2 regions of the Streptomyces sp. NPDC052701 genome follow, and region 1 is predicted to be linked to the other one. Evidence: predicted binding sites of a transcription regulator. Region 1 holds the regulator's gene; the other holds the start of a gene.
The links. The regulator HrcA, encoded in region 1, represses chaperone genes, less so after heat shock. The targets are predictions, from matches to a motif close to TTNGCACTCNGNNNNNCNGAGTGCNAA.

Region 2: groES (co-chaperone GroES) is a predicted target of HrcA. The motif match lies at 2,573-2,599, and genes of this name have one in related genera.

The regions. Positions count from the first base shown of each region.
Region 1 is NZ_JBFATO010000004.1:102,424-107,212, forward strand. Features, by position in the region: gene AB0L29_RS07205 (16S rRNA (uracil(1498)-N(3))-methyltransferase) at 1-394, opposite strand, end outside; gene AB0L29_RS07210 (nitronate monooxygenase) at 391-1,521, opposite strand; gene dnaJ (molecular chaperone DnaJ) at 1,723-2,856, opposite strand; gene hrcA (heat-inducible transcriptional repressor HrcA) at 2,856-3,872, opposite strand; gene AB0L29_RS07225 (MBL fold metallo-hydrolase) at 4,084-4,789, shown strand, end outside.
Region 2 is NZ_JBFATO010000014.1:169,671-174,459, reverse strand. Features, by position in the region: gene groL (chaperonin GroEL) at 367-1,992, opposite strand; gene groES (co-chaperone GroES) at 2,118-2,426, opposite strand; gene AB0L29_RS18550 (polysaccharide deacetylase family protein) at 2,630-3,427, opposite strand; gene AB0L29_RS18545 (polysaccharide deacetylase family protein) at 3,424-4,371, opposite strand; gene AB0L29_RS18540 (methyltransferase domain-containing protein) at 4,490-4,789, shown strand, end outside.

The sequences.
Region 1 (4,789 bases):
ACTTGGCGAGGGCCTTCAGCCCCCGCTCGCCCTTCCACTGCGTGATGCAGCGCGCCGCCGCCCACGGCACGATCGCGTCGACGCCGACCTCGGTCATCGTCTCAACGGCCAACTCCCCGCGGTCTCCCTTGGGCAGCGCCTGCACCACCGTGATGCGGGGCGACTGGGGCGGTTCCTCGTCGACCGCCGACAGGTGGACGACCAGCCGGTCCTTGCCCTCGGCGCCGACCACCTCGCCCTCCGCCCAGCGCCCGGCGCCGTCGGTGAGGACGACCCGCTCCCCCGGCCGCAGCCTCTTCACGGAGACGGCGTGCCGCCCCTCGGGCCCGTCGAGCACGTACCGGCCGCCGCCGTCCGCCGCGAAGTGCTCGATCACGAACACCGGCGCGGTCATCGGCCCGCACCCCCCGCCGGGAACCCCGACAACGCTGTCCGGGCGGCGGCGAGTTCACCGGCCAGCAGCTCCACGAGCCGCCCCGCCGGCACCTCCCGCGCCATCCGGTGCCCCTGTCCCGCCCACAGCGCCATGCCCTGCGCGTCGCCCGCCTTGGCCGCGGCCTTGCGCAGCGGCGCGGTGAGGTGGTGGACCTCGGGGTAGGCGGCGGGCGCGTACGGTCCGTGCTCGCGCACGAAGCGGTTGACCAGGCCGCGGGCCGGGCGCCCGGAGAAGGCCCGGGTCAGCTCGGTGCGGACGAACAGCGGGTTGGTCAGCGCCTGCTTGTGCAGGGTGTGCGCCCCGGACTCGTGGGTGGCGAGGAAGGCCGTGCCGAGCTGGGCGGCGCTCGCGCCCGCCGCGAGCACCGCGGCGATCTGGCTGCCGCGCATGATGCCGCCGGCGGCGACGACGGGCAGGCCGACCGCCTCCCGGACCTGGGCGAGCAGCGACAGCAGCCCGAGCCCGGACCCGTCCGCCTCGGGGACGTCCCGGTGCGTGCCCTGGTGGCCGCCCGCCTCGACGCCCTGCGCGATCACCGCGTCCGCGCCCGCCCGCTCCACGGCGCGGGCCTCCTCGGCGGTGGTCGCGGTGACCAGGACGAAGGTGCCGGCGCGGTGCAGGGAGTCGACGACCTCGCGGCTCGGCACGCCGAAGTGGAACGACACCACCGGCACGGGGTTGTCGAGGAGTACGGCGAGCTTGGCCTCGTAGCCGTCGTCCCGGCCGCTGTCGGGGTCGCCGAGCTCGGTCTCGTACCAGGCGGCCTCGCCGGAGAGTTGGTGGGCGTAGATTTCCACGGCGGCCGCGTGGGAGGGCGCGGCGTCGGCCGCGCGGGGGGAGCCGGCGCCCGCGCCGGGGTGCTCGGGCTGCGGCACGAACAGGTTCACGCCGAAGGGCCGGCCCGTCAGGCTCCGCAGCTGCTTGATCTCCTGGTACATCCCGTCGGCGGTCTTGTACCCGGCGGCGAGGAAGCCGAGCCCGCCCGCCTCGGACACGGCGGCGGCGAGCCGCGGCACGGAGACGCCGCCCGCCATGGGGGCCTGCACGATCGGGTGGGGGAAGAGATCGGTCAGCGCGGAGGACATGACGGCATGGTGTCACGCTCCCCGGACGAGCCCGAATCCGGCCCTCCGTCCGGCACGGGCCGGGAACCCGACCGGCACGGTCCCCCGGCGGACCCGGTCCCGGCGCCCGCCGAAGGCGTCCTTCGACCGTGAGGACGACCCCTGCCGCCCCGGCCGGCCGGGCCCGCCCGGAGGGACGGCCCCCGGGCCCCGGCCCTCACGTCAGCGGCCGTTGAAGGCGTCCTTCAAGCGCGAGAACAGCCCCTGCTGCCCCGGCTGGAACTGCCCCTGCGGGCGCTCCTCGCCGCGCAGCTTGGCCAGCTCGCGCAGCAGGCGCTCCTGCTCCGGGTCGAGCTTGGTCGGCGTCTGCACCTCGACGTGGACGATGAGGTCACCGCGACCGCCGCCCCGCAGGTGCGTCACGCCCCGGCCGTGCAGCGGGATCGACTGCCCGGACTGCGTACCCGGGCGGATGTCGACCTCCTCCATGCCGTCCAGCGTCTCCAGCGGCACCTTGGTGCCGAGGGCCGCCGCCGTCATCGGGATCGTCACCGTGCAGTGCAGGTCGTCGCCGCGCCGCTGGAACATCGGGTGCGGCAGTTCGTGGATCTCGACGTACAGGTCACCGGCGGGACCGCCGCCGGGGCCGACCTCGCCCTCGCCGGCGAGCTGGATGCGGGTGCCGTTGTCGACGCCGGCCGGGATCTTGACGGTGAGCGTGCGGCGGGAGCGCACCCGGCCGTCGCCCGCGCACTCGGGGCACGGCGTCGGGACCACCGTGCCGAAGCCCTGGCACTGCGGGCAGGGGCGGGAGGTCATGACCTGGCCCAGGAAGGACCGGGTGACCTGCGAGACCTCGCCCCGGCCCCGGCACATGTCACAGGTCTGCGCCGAGGTCCCCGGCGCGGCGCCCTCGCCGTTGCAGGTGGTGCACACCACGGCCGTGTCGACCTGGAGGTCCTTCGTGGTGCCGAAGGCGGCCTCGTCGAGCTCGACCTCGATGCGGATCATCGCGTCCTGGCCGCGGCGGGTGCGCGAGCGCGGACCACGCTGCGACGCCGTGCCGAAGAACGCGTCCATGATGTCGGAGAAGTTCCCGAAACCGCCGGCCCCGAAGCCGCCGGCGCCGCCGCCGGACTGCGAGAGCGGGTCGCCGCCGAGGTCGTAGACCTGCTTCTTCTGCGGGTCCGACAGCACCTCGTAGGCGGCGTTGATCTCCTTGAACCGCTCCTGGGTCTTCGGATCGGGGTTGACGTCCGGGTGCAGCTCGCGCGCGAGCCGCCGGAAGGCCTTCTTGATCTCTTCCTGCGACGCGTCGCGGCGCACGCCGAGTACGGCGTAGTAGTCCGTGGCCACTACGACTCCGCCAGGATCTGTCCGACGTACCGTGCCACTGCGCGTACCGCTCCCATCGTTCCCGGGTAGTCCATGCGGGTCGGTCCGACCACGCCGAGCTTGGCGACTGCCTCGCCGCCCGAACCGTAGCCGACCGACACGACGGACGTGGAGTTGAGTCCTTCGTGGGCGTTCTCGTGACCGATGCGGACGGTCACGCCCGGATCCTTGGCCTCGCCGAGCAGCTTGAGGAGCACGACCTGCTCCTCCAGCGCCTCCAGCACCGGCCGGATCGTGAGGGGGAAGTCGTGCGCGAAGCGGGTCAGATTGGCGGTCCCGCCGATCATCAGCCGCTCCTCGTTCTCCTCGACGAGTGTCTCCAGCAGGGTGGAGAGCACGGTCGAGACCGTACCGCGGTCCTCGACCTCGAAGGCCTCGGGCAGGTCCTCCACCAGGCCCGGCACGTCCGTGAAACGGCGACCCGCGACCCGGCTGTTGAGCCGCGCGCGCAGGTCCGCGAGGGACGTCTCGCCGAAGGGCGCCGGACAGTCGACCACGCGCTGCTCGACGCGCCCGGTGTCCGTGATCAGCACGAGCATCACCCGGGCCGGCGCCAGCGACAGCAGCTCCACGTGCCGCACGGTCGAACGCGTCAGCGACGGGTACTGCACGACCGCGACCTGCCGGGTCAGCTGCGCGAGCAGCCGCACCGTGCGGGCCACCACGTCGTCCAGGTCGACGGCGCCCTCGAGGAAGTTCTGGATGGCGCGCCGCTCGGGCGGGCTCATCGGCTTGACGCCGGCTAGCTTGTCGACGAACAGGCGGTAGCCCTTGTCGGTGGGGATGCGCCCGGCGCTGGTGTGCGGCTGGGCGATGTACCCCTCCTCCTCCAGGGCCGCCATGTCGTTGCGGACGGTGGCCGGGGAGACGCCGAGGTTGTGCCGCTCGGTGAGCGCCTTGGAGCCGACGGGCTCCTCGGTGCCCACGTAGTCCTGGACGATGGCGCGCAGCACCTGAAGCCTGCGTTCACTGAGCATCCGCGCACACCTCCAGAAGTCGTCCGCCCGGTGTCCTGCCCGTCATGGCCTGTCGTGGCCCGTCATGACCCGACACTGCCTGGCACCGCCTGGCACTCTGCGCGTGCGAGTGCCAAGCTTCCCCGGCCCAGTGTACGGCGGTGGGGTACACCCCGGGCAAGGTCGGTCCCGCGGGGGCCTCCCCGCACCGCTTCCCCGTTAGCGTCGCCGTATGACGGTGACTTGGGAAGAGCTGGGGTGGGAGCGGGTCGCGGCCGGGGTGGGGCGGTGCCGGCTGCCGGTGTGGGACTGCACGGCGGGGCTCGTCGTCGGCGCGGGGGCCGCGCTGCTCGTCGACGCCGGATCCAGCCCGGCCGAGGGCGCGCGGCTGCGCGCCCAGGCGCGGGAGCTCGCCGGGCACCGTGTGACGCATCTCGCGCTGACCCACCCGCACTTCGACCACGTCTTCGGGGCGGCGGCGTTCGCCGGCGCGCAGACGTTCGGCGCGGTGGGCGTGGACGGGGTGTTCACGCGCGCGCGTGACCGCGAGGAGCTGCGCGCGGACGCGGTCCGCCACGGCCTGGACGCCCGGACGGCCCGGGAGGCGGTGGACGCGCTGGTCCCGCCGCGCCACCTGGTCTCCGGCGAGCGGACCCTCGACCTGGGCGCGGGCCGCCAGGTGCTGCTGGCGAACGTGGGCCCGGGTCACACGGCCCACGACCTCGCCGTGCTGGTGCCGGGCACCCCGGAGGTCGTCTTCTGCGGCGACCTGGTCGAGGAGTCCGGCGACCCGCAGGCGGGCCCGGACGCCGTGCCCTCCCGCTGGCCGGCGGCCCTGGACCGGCTGCTGGACCTGGGCGGCGAGGACGCGCTGTACGTGCCCGGTCACGGAGCGGTCGTCGACGCGGCGTTCCTGCGGGCGCAGCGGGACGCCCTGG
Region 2 (4,789 bases), on a different contig from region 1:
TCCCCCGCTCGGGCGGCACACGGGGGGCCGCCCGCACCATGGCATCGACCCGGCCGCGACACCCCCGGCATCCACCGGACGAACGCCGCAGCTGGCTGGTGGCGTACATCGACTGGCGGCGCAGGCTCTGCTTCGTGGAGTCGGTGGACGAGGGTGGAGGGTCAAACTGAAGTTCGCGGAAGCCCTTCCCCAGTAGGTCGTGTAAGTCACTCCCGCCGCGCGCCTGGCGGACGCGGAGGGTGCGCGGGGCGGTGCTCGCAGACCCCGTCCGGTTCCCAGTACGGAACGGCGGCTGACACCGCCCGGTCCCGGACAGGGCAAAGCCCCGGTCCCTTCCAGGACCGGGGCCTGCTACGAGCGGTTCACTCAGTGGGCGTGGCCGTGGCCGTGGCCCGCGGCGGCCGGCTCCTCTTCCTCCTTCTTCTCGACGACCAGGGTCTCGGTCGTCAGAAGCAGGGAGGCGATGGAGGCGGCGTTCTCCAGGGCGGAGCGGGTGACCTTGACCGGGTCGATGACGCCGGCCTTGATCAGGTCGGCGTACTCGCCGGTGGCGGCGTTGTAGCCGTTGCCCTTCTCCAGCTCGGCGACCTTGGAGACGATGACGTAGCCCTCCAGGCCGGCGTTCTCCGCGATCCAGCGCAGCGGCTCGACGGCGGCGCGGCGGACGACCGCGACACCGGTGGCCTCGTCGCCGGTCTTGCCGAGGTTGTCCTCCAGGACCTTCACGGCGTGGACGAGCGCGGAGCCACCACCGGAGACGATGCCCTCCTCGACCGCGGCGCGGGTCGCGGAGATGGCGTCCTCCAGACGGTGCTTCTTCTCCTTCAGCTCCACCTCGGTGGCGGCGCCGACCTTGATCACGCACACGCCGCCGGCCAGCTTCGCGAGGCGCTCCTGGAGCTTCTCGCGGTCCCAGTCGGAGTCGGTGGTCTCGATCTCGGCCTTGATCTGCGCGACGCGGCCCTCGACGTCCTCCTTCTTGCCGGCGCCGTCGACGATCGTGGTGTCGTCCTTGGTGACGGTGACGCGGCGGGCGGTGCCGAGCACGTCCAGGCCGACCTGGTCGAGCTTGAGGCCGACCTCCTCGGAGATGACCGTGGCGCCGGTGAGGACCGCCATGTCCTGCAGCATCGCCTTGCGGCGGTCGCCGAAGCCGGGGGCCTTGACGGCGACGGCGTTGAAGGTGCCGCGGATCTTGTTCACGACGAGGGTGGACAGGGCCTCGCCCTCGACGTCCTCGGCGATGATCAGCAGCGGCTTGGAGGAGTTCGCCTGGATGATCTTCTCCAGCAGCGGCAGGAGGTCCGCGATCGCGGAGATCTTGCCCTGGTGGATGAGGATGTACGGGTCCTCCAGGACGGCCTCCATGCGCTCCTGGTCCGTCACGAAGTACGGCGACAGGTAGCCCTTGTCGAAGGCCATGCCCTCGGTGAAGTCCAGCTCCAGACCGAAGGTGTTGGACTCCTCGACGGTGATGACACCGTCCTTGCCGACCTTGTCCATCGCCTCGGCGATGAGCTCGCCGACCTGCTGGTCCTGGGCGGACAGCGCGGCGACGGCGGCGATGTCGGACTTCTCGTCGATCGGGCGGGCCGAGGCGAGCAGGTCGTCGGAGACGGCCTTGACCGCGGCGTCGATGCCCTTCTTCAGGGCGGCCGGGGAGGCGCCGGCGGCGACGTTCTTCAGACCCTCGCGGACCAGGGCCTGGGCCAGCACGGTCGCGGTGGTCGTACCGTCACCCGCGATGTCGTTGGTCTTGGTCGCCACCTCCTTGACCAGCTGCGCGCCGAGGTTCTCGTACGGGTCCTCGATCTCGACCTCGCGGGCGATCGTGACACCGTCGTTGGTGATGGTGGGGGCGCCGAACTTCTTGTCGATGACGACGTTGCGGCCCTTGGGGCCGATCGTCACCTTGACCGTGTCGGCAAGCTTGTTGACGCCGCGCTCGAGGGCGCGACGGGCGTCCTCGTCGAACTTCAGGATCTTCGCCATGGCAGCGGGAGCCCTCTCGGAAAGTCAGGGGTAAAGAAACTGCGCCCCGGGCGCCCGGCTTCTTATCGGTCGCGGGGGCCAGGGGCGCAGCTGGAAGCTGAGGCGCTTCGGTGAAGCCGGGTGAACTACTTCTCGATGATCGCGAGGACGTCGCGGGCCGAGAGGACGAGGTACTCCTCGCCGTTGTACTTCACCTCGGTACCGCCGTACTTGCTGTAGAGGACGACGTCACCGACGGAAACGTCGAGCGGAAGGCGGTTGCCGTCCTCGAAGCGGCCCGGGCCCACGGCCAGGACGACGCCCTCCTGGGGCTTCTCCTTGGCGGTGTCCGGAATGACCAGGCCAGAGGCCGTGGTCTGCTCGGCGTCCAGCGGCTGGACCACGATGCGGTCCTCGAGCGGCTTGATGGCAACCTTGGAGCTGGCGGTCGTCACGATCCGACCTCCCCCTTCGGAGATCTCACGGGGTTAACTGTCTGAGGTGGCGACCAGGTCGATCCGTCGTCGCGGGTGCCGGACCTGCCCGTCGCTTTGTTGGCACTCTCCGGGTGGGAGTGCCAGAGCCGAGACTATGACCGTCGTTAGCACTCGGTCAAGCGGAGTGCCAATCAGTCGCGGCGCGTCGGCCGGAACCCGCCTCACCGGCCGACGCGCGGACCCCTCGGCGGGATGTAGTCCTCCAGCCGGCCGACCCTCAGCCCCCGCGCCTCGATCTCCCGCAGCAGCGCGCGTGTGCGCTCCACCAGGGGCAGGCCCGTCGAACCCGCGTCCGGGTCGACGGCCACGATGTCGCCGGGCCGCAGACGGCGTTCGCCCCGGGTGTAGGCCGGCGTCCCGTCGCCCCGCACCGAGACCCGCCACAGCACGACCGCCGCGATGCCGCAGTCGGCGGCGGCGCGCAGGGTCGTCGTGTCGTAGGTGCCGTGGGGCGGGCGCAGGAGGTGGGCGCGGACGCCGAAGCGGGCGCGGAGCTTGTCCTGCTGGCCGCAGATCTCGGCGCGCTGGCCGGCGTAGGGCAGACCGCGCAGCGCGGCGTGGTCGAGGGTGTGGTTCTGGATGCTCGCGCCGACCGCGCGCAGGCGCGCGAAGTGGCCGTAGGCCGGTCCCACGACCCGGTCCGTGAGGAACAGGCCGACCGGGAGCCGCCGGGCCCGCACGAGGTCGACCAGGCGCGGGTCCCGCTCGGCGTCGTCGTCGTAGGTCAGGAAGACGACCGGGTCCCGGGTCGGGACGCGGTCCACGACGGGCGGGAGGCCGGTCGCCTTCCCCTGTCCTGCCGCGGTGGCCTCCCGCGCCCCCGCGCGGGCCTCCCGCCCCTCCGTCCGCTCCGCAGGCCCCGGGGGGCGCGTCCGGTCGTCCGGCCGGACGGTCCCCTCGCAGCCGCCGAGCAGGACGGCGGCGGCCAGGACCGCGGCGAGCCGGCCGCGCCGCCTCACAGGTAGTCCTCCAGCCGCCCCACCGCGTACCCCTCGGCGGTGACCTTGTCGAGGAAGCGGCGGATCATGTCGGGCATGGTGCCCTGCCAGTCGCCCCGGCCGCGGAAGTGGCTGAGCACGATGTCGCCGGGGTGCAGGGCGCGGTCCCACTCGCGGTACTCCCAGCGGTCGACGAAGACCTCCTCGTTCCACAGGGGGGCGTACTCGATGCCGCAGGCCTTGGCGGCGCGCAGGGTGGTCCTGTCGTAGTTGCCGAAGGGCGGGCGGAAGAGGACGGGGCGCGTGCCGTAGCGCTCCTCGATGACGTCCTGCATGCCGCAGATCTCGCGCTTCTGGCAGGCGTACGACAGCCCGGGCAGGTAGGGGTGGTGCAGCGTGTGGTTGTTCAGGGTCACCCCGCCGGCCTGCATCCTCTTGAAGTAGCCGTAGTCCTCCTTGACGAGGTAGTCGCTGAGGAAGGCGGTGTAGGGGACCTTCAGGTCGCTCATCATGCGCAGGAACGCCGGGTCCTTCTCGGCGCCGTCGTCGATGGTGAGGAAGACGACCTTGTCCTCGGTGGGGACCGTGGTGAAGACCGGGGGGAGGCCCAGTTCCCGGTGGCCGTCGACCTCGAAGCCCTCGCGGGTGGTGATCCTCGGCTTCCGGGCGGGGGCCGGCGGGGCCGGCAGGGGGACCCGCCGCAGGCCCCAGCGCCGCGCGGCGGCGGCCCGGGCGGCGTGGGCCGCGCGCAGTTTCGTGGCGTAGGAGTCGAGGGCGCGGGCCGCGGGCGCCTCCAGGGGCTGCTGGCCGGCGGCCGGCCGCAGCCCGGAGTCGCCGCGCTGCCCGGAGTCGCCGCGCTGCCCGCAGCCCGAGGCGACGGCGGTGGCGGTGGCTGCGAGCACGGCGAGGCCGATCCACACTCTCCCGCGCACCCGGTTTTTATCATTTTGTACGACTACTCGCATGGAGCCGGATCCTCGCAGGACCCCGCCCCCGGCCCGGTCCGACACCGCGACCCGAGCCGCACCATCCACCGACCGGCCCACAGGACCAGCGGCCGGCCGGCTGACCGACAATGATCCGGTGAACGACCTCGCCCCCCTCCTCACCCCCGAAGGCCGCGCCCTCCTCGAGGAGGTGCGCGGTGTCGACCCGGCGCGGGAGCTCGCCGTCGCCACCCGGCTGCGCCGCGAGCATCCCGCCGGGCTGGTGTCGGCGGCGCTCGGGCAGGCGCGGCTGCGGCAGCGTGCGGTGGCGAAGTTCGGGGCCGAGGACGCGCAGCGGATGTTCTTCACGCCCAACGGGGTCGAGCAGTCGACCCGGGCGAGCGTGGCGGCGTACCGGGCCGGGCGGCTCAGGGAGCTGGGCGTCGCCTCCGTGGCC